Regions from separate parts of the Oceanobacillus sp. M60 genome, predicted to be linked through region 3. Evidence: riboswitches for the same ligand, from Rfam matches in the RefSeq annotation. Region 3 holds a riboswitch; each other region holds the start of a gene.

Region 1 (6,063 bases), on a different contig from region 3:
ATGCCTCTATTCCGACAGATAACCGAATCAGAGCGTCTGTTATTCCCATTTTCCGGCGTTGTTCATCAGGAATCACAGCATGTGTCATGGTTGCCGGATGCTGAATCAATGTTTCTGTATCTCCAAGACTGACAGCGATGTTTATAAATTGAAGTTTATTCAGAAAAGTCTGCGCTTCTTTCTTTCCGCCGTCTATCTCAAAAGATAAGGTGCCTCCGCCAGATTTCATTTGTTTTTTCATAATTGAATAGCCTTCCGCATCCGGATCACCCGGATAAAATACATGCTTAATCTTTGGATGCTGCTTTAGTTTTTCTGTAATTTGCAGGGCATTATCCGAATGTTTATCCATTCGGAGCGGCAATGTCTTCATTCCGCGAACAACCAGCCAGGCATCAAACGGCGAAAGCACACCGCCAATATCCTTTTGCGTCGTTGCTGCGATTTGCTCCATTAATTCGTTATTTCCTGCGGCGATGCCCGCAATCACATCACCATGACCGCTTAAATATTTTGTCGCGCTATGCACTACCACATCTGCCCCCAATTCCAACGGACGCTGCAGGTACGGTGTAGAAAATGTATTATCCACCACAACTAAAATATTATGCCGCTTAGCAATATCAATCACTAATTTCAAATCAATTACTTCCATTGTCGGGTTAATCGGCGTCTCAATATAAAATACCTTTGTTTCTGGCCTGATTTTTCCCTCTATACTTTCCGCATCTGTCATAGCTATATAATCTGTCTGGATATTATATTTTTTATCCATCATCGACAACAGTCCAAAGGTACAGCCGTATAGTCCGGACGAGCAAATAATATGGTCATTTGCTTTGGTGAGTGCAATCAAAACGGCAGATATGGCAGCCATCCCCGAGGCAAATGCCAGTCCTTTTTCAGCCTTTTCCAATGCGGCCAGCTTTTGTTCCAGTATTTGCACGGTCGGATTACTGACACGCGTATAGACATGTCCTTCTTCCTCTCCGGCAAAACGTGCCTCCCCCTGCTCCGCTGTGTCAAAGGTAAATGTAGATGTTTGAAAAATGGGCGGTGTTAAACTGCCAAGCAGCTCTTTGGAATCGTACCCTTCGTGAATCATTGCTGTTTCCATATGTTTAAACTTTTTGCTCATTTATATTCTCCCCGATCCTGATAAAGGTAATAATTCAGATAAGTCTCTCTCTTTATGATAAAGTATTCCTGTGCTGTTGGAAATGTTTCCGGCTCAAAAAAATATCTAATATTTCGTACAAAGAAAACAAAGCTCCCGCTCCATGAAGCTTCGTTTTACGGAATACATTATTTAAAAGTTATTGCTTCCTGCCTCATAAAGTTTTAATATTGGTTTTAGTTTAATTTTTTCAGAAGGCAGGAATGGATAATGGAGGATAAATCTTTACAACAGGGAGCGGTTATTACCTTTGCTGCTTATTTATTATGGGGAATCTTTCCAATCTATTGGAAGTTTCTTGAACATGTTCCAGCTGGCGAAGTACTAGCCCACCGGATTGTCTGGAGCTTAATTTTCATGATTTTTTTAGTACTGGTGACAGGTAATTGGCGTGAACTGATTGAAACGGTCCACGAGCTGAAAAAAGATAAAAAGAAAACCATCGCTATCATTACAGCTTCCATCGTTATATCTATTAACTGGTTTCTATTTATTTTTTCGGTTCAGCATGGACATGTGCTGCAGGCCAGCTTAGGGTACTATATCAATCCTTTGATCAGCATTTTATTAGCGGTATTTGTATTGAAAGAAAAGACAACGAAAGGACAGGTCTTATCGTTCATCCTTGCCGGTATCGGCGTACTTTATTTAACACTGAGCTATGGTGTGTTCCCTTGGATTTCGCTGTTATTGGCCATCACCTTTGGCTTTTATGGATTGATTAAAAAAACACTCCATCTGCATGCAATGTATGGACTTACTATTGAAACACTTGTAGTGGCTCCGATTGCTCTATTGTATTTACTATTTGTTCCGTCAGAAGGATCTTTTACTTTTTCTCCTTTGTTTACATCGGACAATCTTTTACTTATAGGCGCGGGGGGTGTTACAGCAATACCTTTACTGCTGTTTGCTGCAGGGGCCAAACGGATTCCATTGGCAATGGTTGGCTTTTTACAATATGTGGCACCGACAATTATGTTCTTTCTGGGGGTATTTCTATATAATGAAACCTTTACGGTACATCATATGATTACCTTTGCTTTGATTTGGGCTGCACTTATTATCTATATGGCCAGTATTTACCGGGATGCACCGCGGAGAAAAAGAAGAAAGGCATAGTTTTCAGCCAGTAACGGCCCGGTTCGTCCAAAGGCCTTTAGGTCATACTTTTGTGATAATTCCTTCAGTAAGGATGAAAGAAATCCCCGCTGAAGGAAGATTCACTTTATTTCATCTATTAATCCCTAGTAAAACACTTGACTTTTAACCTGTAAAACTATATACTCGCAAGTAATTTCAAAATATTTAGCAGAATCTCTTATGAAGAGCGGCGGAGGGAATAGGCCCTGTGAAGCCCGGCAACTTGAACATTCAGGTGCTCCATCCTACAGATATATCATCTGAAAGATAAGAGAGGGTTCTAAGTCAGTTATCAGAGCTCTCTTCATTATAGAAGAGAGCTTTTTTCAGGTAAAAGAGTGTTTTCAATAAAAAGGGAGGAAATACAATGTCAAACTATCCAGTACAGCAAGACGAAACGATTTTGTTACACGGGGGGCAGGTTCCAGACCCGACAACCGGAGCACGTGCTGTTCCAATCTATCAAACAACCTCTTATGTTTTTCGTGATACAGAGCATGCACAAAACTTATTTGGATTAGCAGAGCCAGGTAATATCTATACTCGAATTATGAATCCGACGGTAGATACATTTGAGCAGCGGATTGCACAATTAGAAGACGGAGTCGGTGCTTTAGGTCTAGCTTCCGGGATGGCAGCTATTACGATGGCGATTTTAAATATCACCCGTGCCGGTGATGAGATTATCGCGGACAGCAATCTATATGGCGGGACGTATAACTTATTTGCCAACACGCTCCCCCGTTATGGAATCAATGTAAAATTTGTAGATGGAACTGACCCGGATGCTATTGAGGCTGCAATTACAGATAAAACAAAAGCAATTTTTGGAGAAATCATCACTAATCCAAGTTTATATGTTTTTGATGTCGAAACGGTGGCTGATATTGCTCATAATCATCGCATTCCTTTAATTATTGATAATACATTTGCCCCTTATTTTGCCAAGCCGTTAACCTGGGGTGCGGATATTGTGGTTCACTCCGCCACGAAATGGATTGGCGGACATGGCACAACCATCGGCGGTGTCGTTGTCGACAGCGGCAGATTTGATTGGAATAATGATAAATTCCCTGATTTTATCGAGCCGGATGAGAGCTATAATGGCTTAAAATATGCGGATTTAGGTCCTGCTGCATTCATTACCAAGCTGCGCGTCCAATTATTACGTGACATCGGACCTGCGCTTAGTCCGCAAAATGCCTTTTTATTACTGCAAGGCCTGGAAACTTTACACTTACGCATCAGGAAGCATAGCGAAAATGCAGAAAAAATAGCAGCTTACCTGGAAAATCACCCTGCTGTAGAATGGATCAACTACCCGGGGCTGGAATCACATCCCTCCCATCAGCTTGCTAAAAAATACTTAAAGGGCGGTTTTGGGTCAGTTATTACATTTGGTATTGAAGGCGGACGAGAAGCAGGCCGTACTCTAATCGATAATGTGCAGCTCTGGTCTCATGTCGCCAATGTGGGGGATGCCAAATCGCTTATTATCCACCCTGCTTCTACAACCCATCAGCAATTGACAGATGAGGACTTGGCAAAAAGCGGTACAACGGAAGAATTGGTCCGTTTATCCATTGGTTTAGAGTCATTTGACGATATTGTAGCTGACTTGGATCAAGCCATTGATAAAGCAACAGGAAAATCACAGGGCAATCAAAAATCAGCCGAGGAAATAGCAGTGCAAAATTTACTTCAATCCCCATTTGACCGCAGCGAAGGTGTCCGCAAAAAGCGGATTATTACTGTCGGCATCGCGGACGAAGAAATTGTTCCTCTCTATAAATTAGGCTATGAGGTAATTCCTGCGGCAGATATCGATGAAGTGACAACAGATATATTAACAGGAGCTGATGCAATATGGCTGCAGGAAGGTAAACAGACACCAGAAGAAAACGCAGCTTATCAGGGCACGATTTTATTCACAGCTTCTGCTCCTGAAGTATCATCTGAAGTGTTTATTCTTTCGACCGTTCAGCCGGCGCAATTTGCTCTTGAATTACGCAGCTCCGGACGTTAAATACAAAAATAACATCCTTCCCCGCCTTTCTTTTATAGAACATTTCCATGTTTTATTGTTAAGAAAGGCGGGTAATTTTATCATGGAGAAAAACAACACTCCCACTGATTGATGTTTCGTTTTATGTTATACTATAATGTGGTTACGTCTTCTAGCTTAAAAATTAGAAGGCGTTTTTCATTTAATCTGTTTAGTATTGATTATCCTTGATTAAAATAAGACTATAAGAAGACGCATATATTCTATGAAACTTTACCAATCCATTTTGCAAATACACATATAACAAATTTAATTTCCTTTTCGTATTCTTAGGTAATTTTATTTGTTCCAACATAAACTAGAAGAAAAGAACACGTAGGTGTGATGATGAAAATGACGAAAAAGAAATGGTTTATTCTCATTAGCTCCACTCTGATTACCGCTATTGCTGTTTTTGCAATTTTACAGCTGCCCTATTTTCAATTAAACTCGGAACAACGGGAAAAAGAAGAAGCATTAAGAGAACAAATTACGCCTGAAGAAACAGAAAATGAGGAAGAAACACCCGAAGAGAGCGAAGAGGTTATGGGGGACGTTGAAGAGCAGGAAAATACTCCAATCGCTGTCGACGAAGATTTAGAAAATACATTTGAATTTGCTTCGGAGGAAGATGTAAATATTGTGGCACTCGGAGACTCCCTGACGCAAGGGGTAGGGGACGATACAGATCAGGGAGGGTATGTCGGGATATTAGACAGAACACTCCAGGTTCTTGATACCAACGTTCATTTTCAAAATTTCGGAAAGCGCGGAAACCGAACGGACCAGCTGCTTCACCGTCTGGAGGAAGAACCTGCATTAGCTGAGGCTTTAGAAGAAGCAGATATGATTATCATAACCATCGGTGCGAATGATATTATGCAAGTACTGAAGGAAAATATCATGGATTTAGAGATCAGCTATTTCAATGAAGAACAAACATCCTATGAAGAACGATTACATGAGATATTTGATACGATCCGTTCCCTTAATGAGGATGCTTCTATTTATCTATTAGGTATATTTAATCCTTTTAAAAATTATTTTGAGGATATCCCGGAATTGGATCAAATCGTTCTGAATTGGAATGATATCGGAAGAGAAATTGTCAGCGAAAATGAAAACAGCACTTTTGTTCCAATTGATGATTTATTTGATGACGATGCTGCAGACTTATTTGCAGAAGATAATTTCCACCCTAATTATGACGGATATTATTTAATGGCTGAACGTATTCTGGAATATTTTAATTAAGTTGGGATGAAAACATAATGAGAATAAAGAACAGACAAATAAAAATCAATAATAAATGGAGGGCCGGGTTTTTCGGTCTCCTCATCTTTAACGGCCTTATCCTGCTGGTTCTGCTGGTACTTATTTTTTGGCCGGTTTCCAATAATGCATTCCCTCCAAATACCATGATAGACGAGCAGGAAAGCTCTGAGTTTTATATTCAGACAACCAAGCAAAACTTAAATAATCTAGTCAATGCTTATATTGAAAAATTACTGGAGGGAACAGAGCATCATTACCGTATTTTGCTTGAAGATGATGTGCATCTGATGGGAGAACTGCCTGTTTTCTCCTCTACGGTGCCTTTATCCGTCCGTTTTGAACCGATTGAACAGGCAAATGGGGACCTTATCCTACAGCAAAAGTCGATATCCGTTGGACTGTTAGAGCTGCCGAACAAAAAAAT
Region 2 (6,063 bases), on a different contig from region 3:
CAAATTCAATCCCTGTGAATCCGCCGCCGCCGACAACGATGGTAAGCTGCTCGTCACGTTTTTCTTCGCTTGAAGAATACTGAGCAAACTGATATTCAATGTGCTCTGCAATTAATCGGCTGGAATCAATATCTGTGATTGCATAAGCATTCTCTTCCATACCCGGAATGCCAAATGAGTTGGATACAAATCCAAGTGCAAATACAAGATAGTCATAAGCCACTTCGCTGTTTTCAAGAACAACGCGTTTTTCCTCACGCTTCACTTCCGTAACGGTATCGTAAATTAAACGTACACGCTTAGGGTTAACTACATCTGTTAGCATAAAACGTGCCTGATTCGGGGTAATCGTACCCGCTGCTACTTCATGTAACCATGTACTTTCATAATGGTAATTATGTTTGTTGATTAACACAATCTCAGCTTCTTCAGGAGACAGCTGTTGAGTTAAACGTCTTGTTGCAACTAATCCAGCATAGCCTGCACCAAGAACGACTACTTTTGGTTTACTCATAATTCATCTTCCATCCTTTCTATCTTCCACAAATAAAATGTAATGTAATTTCGAACTATCACGTTTAATAGTCACTGCATCTATTATAATATCAAATTTTGCGGGATTAGGCTAATTTTCATTATAATTTCTTTAGAAAACTTAGCGAAACTTGTTTTATCAAAGAACCCGCATGATATATATGCTTATTAATAGGTGCGAAAGTTGAGATTTTAATATTAAAAAACTGCAAATTCGCCAGGCTACAGCAAATTCGCAGTTTTATTTTACCTTATTAATTTAATTATGAAACAGCTGCTTTCTTTCGTAATTTAATCAGCATAGATGGATGCAGTATCGACCTCAGAACCTTTGTGCTCTTCAGAACCTTTATCTGTTTCTGAGTCTGAGTTTTCTCCCTCTTCTTCAGTCTCATGCTCTCCATTATTTTCTTCTTCTTCAGGATTTCCTTCCTCTGATTCCGGCTCTTCACTCTCTACATCTTCAGAATCGGGTTCCTTGTTGTTTGCATTATCATCGTTGCCATTTTCTTCCTCTTCCGGCTGTTTCGGCGGTTGATCCGATTTATCTTTTGAATCTTCTTTCTCTGAATTCTCTTCATTCCTGTCATTTGTGCCGGGCGCCTCAGTTTCAGCTCCAGAATTATTGGAATCAGAAAAGCGGCTATTTTTTTCAGATTGATTCTGATGTACAGAAGCTGTGGAACGTTGCGTATTCGATTCTGATTCTCGGCTTTCTGTATTCTCATTATTTTCACCAGCTGCGTTTTCCTTATTTGAAGCGTTACTGCTTTGTTCACTGTCAGCTGGCTCATCATTTGTTATTTGATTAGATGATGCTTCCTCAGAAGCTATATAATCTTCTTCCTGCACCTCTGTTTCTGGATTTGTGTATGTTTCTTCCTCTGTTTCGGTACCTTGAGTCACAGTACGCTCTTCCTGCACTTCTATTTCATTGTCTTCCTGCTGAAGTATGTTGCGATAATCTAAATTAGCTGTTTGATAAATTTGTTCATTGTCTCCTAATAACCGATTATTCCAGGAGGTTGTAAAAATCTCTACGCTTTCTCCAGTTTGTCCAGTTCCGTCTTCTGTACTCACTTCCATTGAATATTCTACAGAGCGGTTATCCTTATAAATCCCCATGCCAATGATGATAATACAACCTGCTAACATAGAAATGTTTACCCATAATAGCTTTTTTTTGCGCATATATCTTCTTCCTTTTTAAATAGTTTCATTCGGATATTTATTATTTCACCCTTTTTATTATCAGACATATCCAACTCATTCAGAGTAATTGTCCATTTTATAACCATTCAACAATACGTTCACTACACTACCATTGTAATCGTCATCGGAGTCCTTTTCAAATACTTTTCGTTTTTTTCAAGCTTCTTCTTTCTATACACAGCCTCTAAGCCAGTGTTGCCGGCTTTTTCATTTTTAAAAAAATCAAGACTTGATTTTTTTTCCTCGCTCTTGTAAAGTTAACGTAATTATAATTTAATAAAATTCCAATTCTTATCCAGAGAGACGGAGGGACTGGCCCGACGATGTCTCAGCAACCAGCTGCTTCTAGCAAGGTGCTAATTCCAGAAGGGAACTCCCCTTTAAAGATAAGATATGTATCATCACGATATCATACCCTTCTTATCTCATCTCTGGAATAAGAAGGGTTTTTTATTGATTTCACATGGGAAAATCATAAGAAAACAGCATATTCGCGAAAGATAAGCGAATTCATGTTTCTGGATTGAGGAGGCTGAAGGAAAATGAGAAAAATAGAAACAGCATTAGTACAGTTAGGTAATAAAACGGACGAACGGACAGGGGCTATAAATCCGCCTATTTACATGTCAACAGCTTATCAGCACCAGGGAATTGGCCATTCCACAGGTTATGATTATACGCGTACCAAGAATCCGACCAGATCTGTTTTAGAGGAAGGTTTCGCAAAGCTGGAAGAAGGAGATGCTGCTTTCGCCTGCAGCTCAGGAATGGCAGCTATTCAATTAGTTCTCTCCTCCCTGTTTCGTATGGGCGATCACCTTATCGCGACAAAAGATATCTACGGAGGAACTTACCGTATTTTTAATCATTTTGAAAAAGCTTATAATATTTCCGTGACCTATGATGTCTGTCAAAATATCACGGAAACAGAACGATGTATTAACGAAAATACAAAGGCTATCTTTTTAGAAACACCGACGAACCCGTTACTTCAGGAGGTGGATATTGAAAAGTATGCGGAGCTGGCTAAAAAGCATAACCTGCTGCTTATTGTTGATAATACATTTTTAACACCTTATCTCCAGCAGCCAATTACGCTTGGTGCGGATATTGTAGTGCATAGTGCGACAAAATATATCGGCGGCCATAATGATGTTTTAGCCGGTCTGGTCGTAACCAAAAGTCCTGACCTTTCCGAAAAATTATTTGAAATGCATAATGCGTCAGGAGCAACATTATCTGCTTCAGACAGCTGGCTGCTTGTCCGCGGGTTAAAAACACTTGCATTGCGTATGCAGCGTCACGAGGAAAACGCACAAAAAATTGCTGCTTACCTGCGAGACCACTCGTCAATTGGACAGGTTTATTATCCAAATAAAGGCGGCATGCTTTCATTTTGTTTAGAAGATGCCGACCAGGTGCGTTCTTTCTTAGCTAACCTCAACTTAATTGTATTTGCCGAAAGTCTGGGCGGTGTAGAAAGCTTTATTACCTATCCTACAACACAAACACATGCCGATATGCCGGAGGAAGAAAGAGATAACAGAGGAATCGGTGATGACCTTCTTCGTTTCTCTGTAGGAATTGAAGATGCGGAGGATTTAATAGCAGATATTGAGCAGGCGCTGCAGGTTGTCAGTAAAATTTAAAACAATACCCCAAAAAAGAGGCAGCTCATTTTAAAGCTGCCTCTTTTTTAGAGTAAAGATGAAATTATATTCTTCCTTACATATTATTTAATTTGCTCAACATTCAACATATGGAAGCATACAGCCATTTCATCGTATGCTTCCATAATTTAAGGTTCATTTAAGGTTCGTTACCCTTTTATTAAACCTAAATCCACTTTCCATTGTAACCATTGCAGCTGTCTCGTTTTACGAGGTAAGAATTGACGAATATCTTCCTCATGGTACCCAACTTGGAATCTTTTTTCATCCACCAAAATTGGACTTTTCAGCAGTCTTGGGTATTTGTGAATTAATTTCAATAAAGTTTGCAGAGACAAATCCTCTACATTCAAATTCAATTCTTTAAAAATTTTAGAACGGGTTGAAAGTATCTCATCCGTGCCTTCCACAGTCATTTGTAAAATATTCTTTAGTTCGTCAATTGTCAATGGTTGATGTAAAATATTTCGTTCCTTATAAGCAATTCCATTTTTGCGAAACCATTGTCTCGCTTTTCTTGTAGATGAGCAAGATACTCCGTAAATATGCACTGTCATATTCATTCTCCTTATTATTTGACATATTCATTACAAGATTCAAAGTGATTATGATGAAATGAAAGTAAAACATTTCTGCTTCTTCATTCCATTTTTTCTATCTTAGTTTCACTTTAGCATGGAAATGTGGTAAAACTATGGTAAGGTCATAAAAAAAACATGAAATGAAGCTTAATTCATCGAAATAAAGCTTGCTGCTATTATTCCTTCGCTCTATAAATATGCTTCCCCGGCTTCACGATTCCACAATACGCCCTTAAACTTCTGTTTAATAACAGCTTAAATCAAATAATGAACCCCCCCCAAAAAACAAATGACAAAGGTCAACACCATTCTTCTATCTCCGCCATTATCGCAACCAGTTCATCTTCTAATTCTTTTCCTGTATCCGTATCTAATAAATGATTAAATAAGATGGAAAAGATAAGCCGTTCTCCCTTTCCATTGGTTACATAACCGGAAAGAGTGCTGACACCTTCAATGGTTCCTGTTTTTGCCTGAACATCCAGTCCCTTCATACGTTCACGTAAAGTGCCTCCAATCATTTTATCGGCTTCTCCAGCTGCCGGCAGACTGGCTAAAAATTCAGGGAACCACTTTTCCTGCTGGATTTCGTACAGTAAACGCGTCAGTTCTTCGGCTGGAATAAAGTTAGCTGCTGAAATTCCGGAACCATCCTTTAACTGGATTGTATCCAGATTGATTGAATAGGTAGCCAGAGCTTCTTTCACTGCTGCCAGACCCGATTCCCATGAACCGTCATCATATGTTTTACGCCCTAATTCTTTTGTGAGCATCTCACCAATCCCATTATTGCTAAGCTTCATAAAGGGAATAATAATGCCAGTTAATGGCGGTGACTGTTTATGGTAAATACACGCTGCATCTCCCTGAAGCTTTCCTTTTTTTATCCGGCCTTCTAACGCAATACCTTCCTTTTTTAATATTTGCCGGATTGTGTCTGCGATATAATTTTCAATATGTTTAATAGCCATATATACTTCCTGCTTTCCTTCTTTCCTGCCGATTTTTCCTGATATAAAAAAGTGATTTGCTGAATTATTCCGCCTTACAATCAATGCTTCTTCATCTGCTTCTTCTGTCGTTACAGCATCGTTGGTCACCGTAATTCCTTCCGTATGCGGCAGGATTTCTATCTTTGGGGTTGTATGCAATTTTTCCGGGGTAATGATTAATTTAATAGCATTCGTATCATAATCTGTATCTGGAGCAAGTGTTAAAGCAGATACTTCTGAACCATACCCGTATTGCTGATCAGCCCAAATTAAATCATCAGACCAGCGGATATCATCGTACCAGCTGTCATCAAGAATAAAGTCTCCGGATATATTTTTGATCCCACGCTCTTTTAAAGAAGCCACAAACTGTTTATAATCCTTTTCTTGTAAAGTCGGGTCTCCCTTTCCAACCAAATAAACATTACCATGACAGGTTTCCTCCACTACTTTCCCCCCCAAATGAAGCTCGGTTTGAAATGTATATTCAGGACCTAATTTCCTTAATGCCGCTACTGCTGTAAGTATTTTCAAGTTGGAAGCAGGCTGCAGCCGTGTTGATGCATAATAATTAAACAAGCTTGCACCGCTTGTCCCGGAGCGCACACTTATTCCTGAAACACTTCCTTTGTTGTGACATTTGTTTAATAAAAAGTTATTTAGTTTTTGCATCGATTCCACCTCGGATGATGTATTACGTTCTTAATTTTCTAATTCGATATCTATAGGTTAAAATCCTTTTTTCTAGTCAAATACCCTCTCAAACATAAAATCATTTCATATAGTAAACATACAGGGGGTGTAAAAAATGAGTAATTACAATGAATTTGGCGGAGGTTTTGCTCTACTGGTAGTCCTGTTCATCTTATTGATTATTGTAGGTACTTCTTATTGGGGATTCTAGTGATGCCATGATAAACAAATCTTTTCCTCCTCTTCCCTATAATTAATTAGCTTTACGTACGGCTGGCTAAGAAAATAGATCGTGATTATGAACGCTTGTAAAGATAATGCATCAACCTCTTTACAAGCATTTTTTATATGTAATATAAAAACAAGGCGCATGATGGAAAA
Region 3 (6,063 bases):
CTTGCGGTTGGTTCAAATAACTGCACATACTCATAATCGCCGCTGGCAAAAGCGCCTGGAATATTTGCAAAATCAATATTCTGAACTAAATTTAAATCTTCTTGAGGGTTGATATCATGCTGCTTCAAAACATACTCTCCAACCATCTGGGGCATTCCGCCGACACGCTGGCCGAGAAAATGGCTGTCGCGTAAATCCTCCCAATTAAATCCTTCATCTGCATCCTTGGCTACTAAAAATGTGCCGTCTGTCTGAGTCAGCTGGGCAAAGTTCACAGCGTAATCCCTGGAATCCTGAGCATAGACATAGATAGATGTTTCTGAGCCGACCAGCGCAATATCTGCGCTGTCAGATAACAGTGCTGTCATTGTCGTATCGCCGCCCCATGTTGTTTGCAAATCAACCTCCAGTCCTTCTTCTTCGAAAAAGCCTTTTTCTAAAGCAACATATTGCGGTGCATAAAAAATAGATCGTGTGACTTCTGCAAGGTCTATCTGGGTCATTTTATTTTGATTACAGGCACTAATGAGAAGCAGAGAACAAATCAATAGAATGAAACAAGCGAGCTTTCTCATTTTCTTCTTCCTTCCTTTCTCAAAAAACTGTTCTTGAATATCTTCTATAAATATATGTTTCGCGGGATGATTGTGTGAACGCCTAGAATTTGGAGATTTTGTGAGGTGAAAAGGAAAGAGCAGCAAGAAAAAAGGGTAAATCCAAATTGGAGTTTACCCTTTTAACGCGTGAATATGCTATTTTGGAGAAGCTGTTTGATTATACTGGACGATACAGCGGACCAGCCTGTTGAATTGTTTCGCTGACTTCCGTGAATTTCTCGAAATTCATATGAAATTTTCCAGCTAATTTTTTAGCTTCCAATTCATAACTTTCCTTATCCGCCCAAGCATTTTTAGGAACAAGCACTTCATCAGGAACACCTGGAATGGATTTTGGAATAGCCAATCCGAAAATTTCATCTGTTGTTGTTTCCGCGTCATTTAACTCGCCGATTAAAGCGGAATGCACCATCGCACGCGTGTAGGATAATTTCATTCTCGTTCCCACACCGAACATGCCGCCGGTCCAGCCAGTATTAATCAGAAATACATTTGCATCAAATTTATCAATTTTTTCTCCGAGCATTTCTGCATAGACAGATGGATTTAATGGTAAAAACGGAGATCCGAAGCATGCTGAGAATGTAGCTACAGGCTTAGTTACACCACGTTCTGTACCAGCCAGTTTGCTCGTGTATCCGCTTAAGAAATGATACATTGCCTGCTCTTTTGTCAATTTACTGATTGGCGGCAAAGTACCGGAAGCATCTGCGGTCAGGAAAATAATTGTATTTGGATGTCCAGCCACACTTGGCTCTAAGCTGTTATCAATATTTTCTAATGGATAAGCTGCCCGTGTATTTTCTGTTAACGAAGTATCATCATAATCCGGGACGCGTGTATCTTCATCCAAGGCGACATTTTCCAGAACAGATCCGTAGCGGATCGCATCAAAGATTTGCGGTTCTTTTTCTGCGGATAAATTAATGCATTTTGCATAGCAGCCGCCTTCAATATTAAAGACACCCTCGTCACTCCAGCCATGCTCATCATCACCGATTAATCTTCTGTCAATGTCAGCTGAAAGTGTGGTCTTTCCAGTTCCGGATAACCCGAAAAATAAAGCAACATCGCCTTCATCTCCAACGTTAGAGGAGCAATGCATGGACAGAACATTTTGCTCAGGGAGCAGGAAATTAGCTACAGAGAAGATAGATTTTTTTATCTCTCCAGCATATTCTGTTCCGCCGATAAGCACAATGCGCTGTTCAAAGGAAATGAGAACAAAAGCCTCGGAGTTTGTACCGTCAACTTCCGGGTCTGCTTTAAAACCGGGAGCGGAGATTACTGTAAAATCAGCTTCATGTAATTGCTCCATGTCTTTTTCAACAGGAATAAATAATTGTCTTGCGAATAAATTATGCCAAGCGTATTCATTGATTACCTGAATAGGCAGTTTGTATTTTTCATCCGCACCCGCATAAGCTTGCAGGTGAAAAATTTCCTCTTGGTTATCTAGATAGGCAATCACTTTGCCCAGCAGCTGATTAAAGACTTCCTCTTCAATAGGCTGATTAACATTTCCCCAGTCTACCTTATCCGCTGACAAAGCATCTTTTACAATAAATTTATCTTTTGGAGAACGTCCCGTGTATTTTCCAGTGGTGGCACGGACCGCGCCAGTAGATGTTAATTTTGCTTCATCACGATGAATAATTTTTTCAATAAGCTGGCCAACAGAATAGTTGCTGTAAATATTAGTTAAAGTGAGCTCCTCCAGTATACTTCTCCGCAATATTTTCATAAAGCAATTATTCACTCCTTAATTAATGGTTTAGAATTGATTTTATCTTGAAATATGTTTATTAGTATAACACATTAAATATAATAGTCCATACTAATTTATGAAAAATTATTTTTTCTGTCACAAATGATAATAAGGTTGACAGGAGAGGCTTGTTTCGTTAATCTAAATATTGAACGGATACTCTTATTTGGAGATGGTGGAGGGACAGTCCCGATGAAGCCCAGCAACCTCACTTGAAGTGAAAGGTGCTAACCTGATGCAAGGATCATTCCTTGAACAATAAGAGCGAAAGGCCAATAAGTTTTCCTTTCCTCATATATTTTGAAGGAGAGGTTTTTTTGTTTTTAGGAGACTTTTTAAATATCCTCTAAAAAATGAAACCACATTGGGTGGAATGATAAATTTATATTGAAATAGAGTTCCGTAACATTATTGGAGAAGGGGAGTTAGCCTTATGGCTGCAAATCGTCGTTTATTTACTTCTGAGTCAGTTACTGAAGGGCATCCGGATAAGATGTCTGACCAAATTTCAGACGCTATTCTGGATGAGATTCTCTCGAAGGATCCGAATGCCAGAGTAGCTTGTGAAACTACGGTTACAACTGGAATTGTTTTAGTTGCCGGAGAGATTTCTACAAGTACATATGTAGATATTCCTGCAATTGTACGTGAAACAGTACAAGGAATTGGCTATACACGGGCAAAATATGGTTTTGATTCAGAAACATGTGCTGTATTGACTGCTATTGATGAGCAGTCTCCTGATATTGCCGGCGGTGTGGATGTTGCGCTGGAAGCAAGACAAGGACAAGAAAGCGAAGAAGAAATCGAGGCAATTGGTGCCGGTGACCAGGGATTAATGTTTGGTTATGCATGTAATGAAACTGAAGAGCTGATGCCTTTACCAATTTCTTTAGCACACCGTTTATCCAAAAGATTAGCAGATGTCCGGAAGGAAGAGATTATCGGCTATCTGCGTCCAGACGGGAAAACACAGGTAACCGTTGAATACGGTGAAGATAACCAGCCGCTGCGTGTAGATACGGTTGTCATTTCCGCGCAGCATCATCCGGATATTACGAATGAACAAATCGAAGCGGATATTATTAAACATGTTGTCGAAGCTGTTGTACCCGGTGAATTACTGGATGAAAAAACAAAGTACTATATTAACCCGACCGGGCGCTTTGTTTTAGGCGGTCCGCAAGGCGATGTCGGCTTGACCGGAAGAAAGATTATTGTAGACACTTATGGAGGCTATGCCAGACATGGCGGCGGCGCTTTTAGCGGTAAAGATGCAACGAAAGTGGATCGTTCTGCTGCATACGCGGCCCGTTATGTTGCTAAAAATATTGTTGCTGCAGGTCTTGCTGATTCTTGTGAGGTTCAGCTGGCTTATGCGATTGGCGTTGCACAGCCCGTTTCTATCTCAATCAATACGTTCGGTACAGGGGAAGTCAGTGAAGAGAGATTAGTGGAAGCAGTCCGGGAGCTTTTTGATTTGCGTCCGGCAGGTATTATCCGCATGCTTGATTTAAGAAGGCCAATCTTTAAAAACACAGCTGCTTACGGCCATTTCGGACGTACAGATATTACATTCCCATGGGAAAAAACAGATAAAGTCGAAGAATTAAAAGCGTTGACTGCAAAATAAAAAAACGTCAGGTGTTTGAAGATGCCTGACGTTTTTCTTTGGAATAGGATGGTTTTACTCATTTCCGCCCATGTTTGTTTCTTTTAAATAATATTGTCCTTTTTCCACATAGGATTTACGGATGCGGTCCATTTCTTGATAGTCTTTATCGGTTAATTCACGAACCACTTTAGCCGGCCTACCCATAGCTAATGTGCGGGGCGGTATTTTTTTGCCCGGCGGCACCAGACTTCCTGCGCCGACAAAAGCATGCTCCCCGATCTCTGCGCCATCTAAAATAATGGACCCCATGCCAATCAGCGCATGATGGCGTATAATTGCTGAATGCAAGGTGACTTGGTGTCCAACAGTGACATCATCTTCAAGAATTAACGGCATATCAGGACTTTGATGCAGCATAGAGAGATCCTGGACATTGGTACGCTTACCTATTTTTGTCGGTGCTACATCACCGCGAATCACCGTATGAAACCAAATACTTGCTTCTTCTTCAATCGTCACGTCTCCGTTGATTACTGCATTTTTGGCAATGAATGCGGCAGAATCAATAGACGGGGTTATTCCTTTATATGATTCAATCATTTGTATTCCTCCAACTCAGTCATATTGATTAAAGTATATCAAAGGAAATATTATCTGGAAAGGCAGTTCTAAATGAGTTGATTTTAGTACTGAATGAAGGAGAAAGACTTGTTATTCCTATCGTAATCTCCTAATTGTAGGCATATATTCTAAGTCATTTGTTTGATGTGGATAATAAGTTTGAATGTAGATTTATTTCTTTTTATCCTCTACAGATACGCATCTTTTTATGGTAGAATAAATAAGCTGGTTACTTAAGGATAGTAATAACATAAAGAGATAAACAGAAATGCTATTCTAAGTAATTTCCACGTTGTTGATTTGACAATGGGAGCAGTAACAGATGTTCCAGTCATAACTGGAATAAGTAATTGTATAAATCTGTTTTAATCTCGCTATGGATAATGGGACATCCATACAAACAGGCGGACTTTTACAGAGAGAGAAAGTTTTGCATGTGGCGCAGAGAACTGATTTATCGTTAAAAATGGGGTTGTACTTTCATGTTGATTCAAATTGTAATAGGGATTTTATTTTTTATCGGTGTCTATATTCTGATAAGCGATGAGCAAAAATGGCTGCGTCTGACAACATTTGGTTATTTTATTTTGCTAACTATTATTTTTGCAGCCGGATATATGAATCAGTTGAACAGCCTGCAAGACCCTGAACTGGGTGACCTTTCTGCATTGCGCGACTGGGTTTATCTATTTGGATATTTATATTCTGTCCCGCTCATGGTTGTATCAGCTTATATTTGGATTCCCTATCCCAAAAAATATAAGACACTTCGCTCCCGTGTGCTCATGATTTCATTTATTATATTTATTATCATGACAGCCGGGCACTTCTTAAATTTATTCTTTCGATTACTATTTTTAGGAATTGCATAAGAAACGCTCTATGATGCAGAGCGTTTCTTTTTTTCGATAGCAATTAAAAAAGGTGCTTTATTTTGCTGATTGATAAATTGGTACCTGAGCACTTGATATTCTTTTTGATTTAATTGTGAAGCGTAAGAAAGAACCGCTTCTTTTTCTTCCCCGCCGCCCGGGTGTCCATAATAAATAACCAGAACGATCAGACCGTTTGTTTTCAGTTTTTTCAATATCGCTTCAACCGAGGCGATGGTGGAGGGCGCTTTTGTGACTATTGATTTATCGCTTTTTGGCAAATAGCCAAGGTTAAAAATAGCGCCGCCAAAAATTTCTTCTTTAATATTGCTATGTATCTTTTCATGGCTGTCCTGAATAAGGGTTACATTATGACAGTCATTTTCGTAAAGTGTCGCTTTCGTATTTTGAATGGCCTGCTCCTGGATATCAAATCCATATACCTTGCCGGAAGGGCCGACAGTCTGGCTTAAAAATAATGTATCATATCCGTTTCCACAGGTCGCGTCGATAGCTGTATCTCCTTCTTTCAGGCTTTCTTTTAAAAGTGCATGTGCGCAGGTTAAAACA
Region 4 (6,063 bases), on a different contig from region 3:
GAAAGGCCCAAACTACGTACTCCATCAATGCTAAATCAGCGGCTGCAACATTGTCCCCAAGCGCTGTTCTGCTGTATAATCCTCCAAAAAGAACAAGCAGACAAAAGGCTGCGGTAATAACATAGGTTAGAATCATTTTTCCCAGGTCTCTTTCATGCTTTAAGCCAAGCACTTTATTGAATAAATGCGGTGCAGAAGCAAAGGCCCACTGAATAATAATCGCGCCAGATATTGCTCCAAACGAATAGAAATGGAGCGAATCAGGGTTAAATACGCTTACTAAATTCCCATTCTGCACGCTGAGATTATCTGTAATGCCAGTGAAGGTTGCTGTAACACTTCCTTCCCAGAAAATAATAATTCCGGAAATAAATATAGCTAAGCCTGCAATTGCCATCATAACCGCTTGGACAGCATCTGTATAAATATCAGCAAATGCTCCTCCGGCATAAACATACAGAACAACAATGACTGCGATAAATATCAATCCGCTTGTATAAGACATCCCCAAAAGGTATTCAAAAATTCTTGCTCCTGCTACAAACTGAGCTGCTATATAAAAAATGTTAAAAAGTAAAATCAGCCCAGTTCCCACTCTTAAAATATCACTATTATAGAAGTCACCAAGCCAATCCGGCAGGGAAAGGGACTTTTGTTTTGTATTCAGCTTTCTTACTTTTTTAGCTACCATCAGCACTCCTATTGGCCCGCCGCCGATCATCGCCAAAAACAGCCAGAGGTTAGACAATCCCCAGTCATGAGTCCATCCCGGGTAACCCAGAAAAGTTGCTGCACTTAGATAGGTAGCAGCAAAGGACAGGCCCAGTACATAGGGTCCCAGACTTCCGCCGCCTGTAGCGAAATCACTGATGTTTTTCGTTTTTTTAGCACTTATGTAACCAAGGATCAGCATGACAGCTAGAAATATTGCAAAACCGATCCATGTATAAAGCATAATTGTACTCATCTCTGACCTCCTTGCACATACGAGTAAAACAGGAAATGTACTTCTCCGTTATCTCGGCTGAAAGCTGCCAAGCTTTCGCGCAGGATGATTATCGGGTAAATGGGGTGTTCCATTTCCAAACATATTTTCTCTAAGCGTCTTCCCTTCATATTCAGTCCGGTAAATGCCGCGTTTTTGCAATTCAGGAACAACTAAATCCACAAATTCCCGAAATGTATCCGGAGAATAGGTCTGCGCGATATTGAAACCATCCACGTCACCTTCAAATGCCCATTCTTCCATTCGATCTGCAATTTGTTCAGGTGTTCCGATAAATTTCACCGTACCATTGCCGAGTCCATGATTTTTAACAGCTTCCCGCAGTGTCCATTTCTTATTAGGATCTTTTGTATACATATCCAGATTTCCCTGTACTGCTTCTGTCTGTATATCTTCAATATACTGATCCGGATTATATTTTGAAAAATCGATTCCTGTATGTCCGGAAAGGAGAGACGCAGTTCCTTCGTAGCTGACGTGGTCTGTTAAATCTTCATACTTTGCCAGCGCTTCTTCTTCCGTTGACCCAATGATTGGCAAAATCATAGGAAAAACAAATATATCTTGCCGATTTCTGCCCTGTTCCTCTGTTCGTTTCCGAATATCTGCAACATAGGCCTTTAACGCATCCAAGGAATGATTTTTAGTAAAAACCGCCTCTGCATGTTTCGCTGCAAAATCTCTTCCTTTTGGTGAAGCTCCTGCTTGGAATAAAACAGGCGTACGCTGCGGAGAAGGTTCAACCAAATGCGGACCAGGTACATTGAAAAATTCACCTTCATGATTAATCAAACGAACCTTATCCGGCTGTGCAAATGTATCCTTTGCGCCATCATGAACAACAGCATTGTCATCCCAGCTGTGTTCCCAAAGTTTATAAACGACTTCGAGAAATTCATCTGCACGGTCATAGCGCTGTTCCTTAGGAAGACGGCTGGAAAGGCCAAGATTGACTGCCTCGCTTTCTAAATAAGAAGTCACCACATTCCAGGCAACTCTTCCATTCGTTAAATGATCCAGTGTAGATAGCTGCCTTGCGAGTGCGTATGGTTGTGCATATGTAGCAGAAATTGTTGGCGCAAAGCCGAGATTTTCAGTGACAGCCGCCATAGCAGAAATCGGAATCAATGGATCATGAGCCGGAAGCTGTACAGCATGCCGGACAGCTGCTTCATGACTATTTTCATATACACTGTAGGTTCCAAGCACATCAGCAATAAACATGGCATCAAATTTACCGCGTTCCAGGATTTTTGCTGTTTCTATCCAATATGACAGGTCATTATGTTTTGTCCCCTCGTCCTTTTCATGCTTCCATAATCCTGTCGAGTGAGGGGAAGGTGAATTTTGAATAAATCCATTCAGGTGAATTTGTTTTGTCATCGTTTCGATAAGCTCCTTTTCTCATAAATTTTCATCTTGACCGCTTCACCAAAATCTATAATTGACTATCTCTCATTTGATGCAGTCAGCCATTGATTTTGGTATCGGCCCTTACTTCTGAATTGCTGATTACTTAAGATTCATCGAAAGCATTTAAGGCATTCACACTATGTGCCACTGCGGACCCGGCTTTTAAAGCTGCTGCCACAAAAATCGCTTCTGATATTTCCTCTAGGCTGGATCCTGTTTTTTTGGCGTTTTTCGTATGCAGATCAATGCAATACGGGCAGCCTGTGGTATGTGCTGATGCCACCGCGATAAGCTCTTTCTCCTTTTCGGTCAATTTGCCTGCTTTGATAGATTTATGATCAAAAGCAGCAAATGCCTTGAATGTATCCGCATCAATGTCACCAAATTCGGTTAATCTATTAAAATAGGATGCTTTGTACAGCTCGTCTTTTTCCTCTTCATCAAACGCATTTAGCGCATTCACACCATGAGCAACCGCTGAACCAGCCTTTAGAGCTGTTGCAACAAAAATGGCCTCTGTTACTTCCTCTTTATCAGCGTTATTTTTTTTAGCATTCCCCACATGTAAATCAATGCAGTACGGGCACCCCGTAATGTGCGCTACGGCTACCGCAATTAATTCCTTTAATTTAACTGATAATTCACCCTCAGCTAATGCTTTATCGTTAAAAGCAAAAAAAGTTTGAAACGCTTCCGGTGCATATTCTTTTAATTCTGTTATCCGGTTAAAATAAGATTTTTGATATAAACTATCTGTTTTAGTCAATGAAATCTCTCCTCATACATTTAAAATTTTGGTTTGTCATACAGTGAAACTTCAATTAGTGAAGGTTTTTCGACGCACAACTCTTTATAATAGGACGGTTAATCGCAAAAGCTCTTCGATGGGACGAGTAATCGCAGTCCCAGTCCCAGTTTCAGCCCTAGGACATCGTGAACCTGGTCTGTTTCCTTTGCCCACTGATTTGTGCTGCGATAAAATCATACAAATTGTAAATCCATCTCGTTAATTTTCTTACAGCCACAATAATAATTAAACTTTACCTATCTAATTACTCGGTTTTAAGCCATGCTTGCCCCTTTGAAATTATTCCCTCCCTACCCTTGTTTAAAAATGAAAAAACCCCTTTTCCAGGAGAAGAGGGTTTCTTTACACACTGCCTCATCTCTCAAGTGAAAACTTGCTGGAATTAGCACCATTTTACTGCGTTTCCAGTAATGGTTGCTGCGGGATTATAGGACCAGTTCCTCCCCCGGCTCTTGATAAGGAATTACATTATTTAGTTTTTTAAGATTTCTTCATATGTTATCGAATTCTAAAAAATATGTCAAGTGGAAATTTTAATTTAATGAAGCGTTTCTTGATCAAAATCTATTGATAATATTAGCAGATATCTTTTTGCTGTAAGCGGCGACTGGTTGTTTTATCACATGTAATTATATTTTCCTGCTATAGAGTACGATGCTAAATCGATTGAGCAGCTTTTTTCATCGTGTCCTTAAAATTCATCATTTAGTTTACATAATACAATTATGGTGAATTAATGTTTTTTTGTTTTCAGTAAAAACGCTTAGACCACATTCTAGCCTAAGCGTTTCCATTATTTGTTTACACTGGGTAAACCCCATGTTTTCTCTCGGTAAATTGCTTTTTCTTATTCTGATAAATGGTGAAACGTCTTGCCAGCTCGCTCCGAAGATGATCTGGATCAATGATATCATCAATAATCATTTCGGAAGCTAAGCGGTAAATATCAATGTTCTCTTTATAGGCGGCCTGCTTTTCTGCGATATATGCCTCCCTTTCTTCTTCTGGAAGCTGAGCGATTTTATTTGCTTCTACTGCATTCACTGCTGCTTCCGGTCCCATAACAGCAATCTGTGCATTTGGAAAGGCTAAACAGCAATCCGGATCGAAAGCCGGCCCTGACATCGCGTATAGACCAGCTCCATAAGCCTTTCGGACAATAACAGAAATTTTAGGTACCGTTACCTCACTCATTGCAAACAGCATTTTGGCTCCATGGCGAATAATTCCCTGCTTCTCCACTCTTGTTCCAATCATAAATCCTGGTACATCCGTTAAGAACAGCAGCGGAATTTCAAACGCATCACATAATTGGATAAATTTTGTTGCTTTATCTGCTGAATCCGTAAAAAGAACGCCTCCTTTTACACGTGGCTGATTAGCAATGATTCCTATACTTTGACCGTTGATACGGGCCAGCCCAGTAATTAATTCTGGAGCAAACCGCTTTTTTATTTCACAAAAACTGCCTTCATCAATTGTACGGTCAATCAGTTCATACATATCAAAAGCAGCATTTTGATTTTCTGGAATAATTTCGCTGATTGGCTTATCAAAGCTTTTTGGTTCTACAGATGCTGCTTTTTTTGGCTTCTCACGAAAATTAGCAGGAAAATACGTTAAGTACTTCTGTGCAAATTGAATCGCTTCTTCTTCGGTATCTACTAAAACATCGCCTACTCCTGAGGTTGTACAGTGCATCTTTGCTCCGCCCATTTCCTCTAAAGAAACTTTTTCGCCAATGACCTTTTCAGCCATTCGCGGTGAACCTAAATACATCGATGCGTTCCCTTCAACCATGACAACGATATCACAAAAGGCCGGAATATAGGCACCGCCGGCAGCGGATGGACCAAACAATAAGCAGATTTGCGGCACTCTTCCTGACAGCTTAATTTGATTATAGAAAATACGTCCCGCTCCTCTTCTTCCCGGGAACATATCTATTTGATCTGTAATTCGGGCACCGGCAGAGTCTACCAGATAAACCATGGGCACCTCCAGCCTCTCAGCCGTCTCTTGAATACGTAAAATTTTCTCCACCGTCCGCTGTCCCCAGCTTCCTGCTTTGACGGTCGAATCATTTGCCATCGCACAAACTGTCTGACCGTTTATTTTTCCTGTTACTGTAACCACGCCGTCTGCCGGCAGGTCTTCATCCATCGCATTGGCAAATAAACCATCCTCAAGTATCTCATGAGAATCAAAAAGAAGCTGGATTCTTTCTCTAGCAAAAAGCTTGCCCTTTTCAGCATTGCTGTCGTGATACTTTTGTTTTCCTCCCTTTTTTATTTTTTCTATACGCTCCTTAAGTTCTTGATTCACAGGCATATAAGCATTCTCCTTTCCGGCTTTAACTTCCATGGTAATCAGGCTTTCTTTTCTCTTGAAATGCAAGCAATCCTTCTTTTCTGTCCTTTGTCGGTATTAGTTTTACATAAGCTGCATGTTCCAATTGAACCGCTTCATCTATCGAAAGATCCATTCCTTGATTAATCGCTTGTTTAGCCTGCTTCATAGCAATCGGTCCATTTTGGCTTATTTTCCGGGCAATACTTATTGCTTCGTCTTGTAAAAAAGAAGTGGCGACTGACCGCTCAATCAGTCCAATGGCTAATGCATCCTCTGCTGAAATTGTTTTGGCAGTATAAATAAGCAGTTTCGCCTGGCCGATTCCAATTAATCTTGGCAAACGCTGTGTCCCGCCGGCTCCGGGTATAATCGCCAGAGAGGTTTCCGTCAACCCCAGCTTTACATGATTGGCCGCAATGCGCAGGTCACAGGCTAAAGCGATTTCCAGTCCACCTCCAAAGGCGACGCCATTAATAGCAGCAAT

Evidence for each region. Region 3 has a riboswitch for S-adenosylmethionine ahead of metK (methionine adenosyltransferase). Riboswitches for the same ligand answer to the same signal wherever they lie in the genome.
Region 1: it holds a riboswitch for S-adenosylmethionine, as region 3 does, so the genes downstream of both, ACW0TQ_RS11545 (O-acetylhomoserine aminocarboxypropyltransferase/cysteine synthase family protein) here and metK (methionine adenosyltransferase) in region 3, are expected to answer to the same signal.
Region 2: it holds a riboswitch for S-adenosylmethionine, as region 3 does, so the genes downstream of both, ACW0TQ_RS06450 (methionine biosynthesis PLP-dependent protein) here and metK (methionine adenosyltransferase) in region 3, are expected to answer to the same signal.
Region 4: it holds a riboswitch for S-adenosylmethionine, as region 3 does, so the genes downstream of both, ACW0TQ_RS16945 (carboxymuconolactone decarboxylase family protein) here and metK (methionine adenosyltransferase) in region 3, are expected to answer to the same signal.

The regions. Positions count from the first base shown of each region.
Region 1 is NZ_JBSSNH010000004.1:174,212-180,274, forward strand. Features, by position in the region: gene megL (methionine gamma-lyase) at 1-1,138, opposite strand, end outside; gene rarD (EamA family transporter RarD) at 1,388-2,299, shown strand; SAM riboswitch class I at 2,496-2,594, shown strand; gene ACW0TQ_RS11545 (O-acetylhomoserine aminocarboxypropyltransferase/cysteine synthase family protein) at 2,688-4,346, shown strand; gene ACW0TQ_RS11550 (SGNH/GDSL hydrolase family protein) at 4,719-5,618, shown strand; gene ACW0TQ_RS11555 (YpmS family protein) at 5,636-6,063, shown strand, end outside.
Region 2 is NZ_JBSSNH010000002.1:453,757-459,819, forward strand. Features, by position in the region: gene ACW0TQ_RS06440 (NAD(P)/FAD-dependent oxidoreductase) at 1-514, opposite strand, end outside; gene ACW0TQ_RS06445 (hypothetical protein) at 826-1,725, opposite strand; SAM riboswitch class I at 2,035-2,139, shown strand; gene ACW0TQ_RS06450 (methionine biosynthesis PLP-dependent protein) at 2,289-3,395, shown strand; gene spx (transcriptional regulator Spx) at 3,566-3,973, opposite strand; gene dacB (D-alanyl-D-alanine carboxypeptidase/D-alanyl-D-alanine endopeptidase) at 4,297-5,661, opposite strand; gene ACW0TQ_RS06465 (YjcZ family sporulation protein) at 5,798-5,893, shown strand.
Region 3 is NZ_JBSSNH010000005.1:4,706-10,768, reverse strand. Features, by position in the region: gene ACW0TQ_RS13200 (ABC transporter substrate-binding protein) at 1-575, opposite strand, end outside; gene pckA (phosphoenolpyruvate carboxykinase (ATP)) at 775-2,361, opposite strand; SAM riboswitch class I at 2,545-2,650, shown strand; gene metK (methionine adenosyltransferase) at 2,819-4,018, shown strand; gene ACW0TQ_RS13185 (gamma carbonic anhydrase) at 4,073-4,600, opposite strand; gene ACW0TQ_RS13180 (hypothetical protein) at 5,104-5,493, shown strand; gene mnmM (tRNA 5-(aminomethyl)-2-thiouridylate-methyltransferase MnmM) at 5,502-6,063, opposite strand, start outside.
Region 4 is NZ_JBSSNH010000007.1:20,193-26,255, forward strand. Features, by position in the region: gene ACW0TQ_RS16935 (sodium:solute symporter family protein) at 1-967, opposite strand, end outside; gene ACW0TQ_RS16940 (LLM class flavin-dependent oxidoreductase) at 1,016-2,389, opposite strand; gene ACW0TQ_RS16945 (carboxymuconolactone decarboxylase family protein) at 2,523-3,191, opposite strand; SAM riboswitch class I at 3,579-3,689, opposite strand; gene ACW0TQ_RS16950 (acyl-CoA carboxylase subunit beta) at 4,029-5,558, opposite strand; gene ACW0TQ_RS16955 (enoyl-CoA hydratase) at 5,581-6,063, opposite strand, start outside.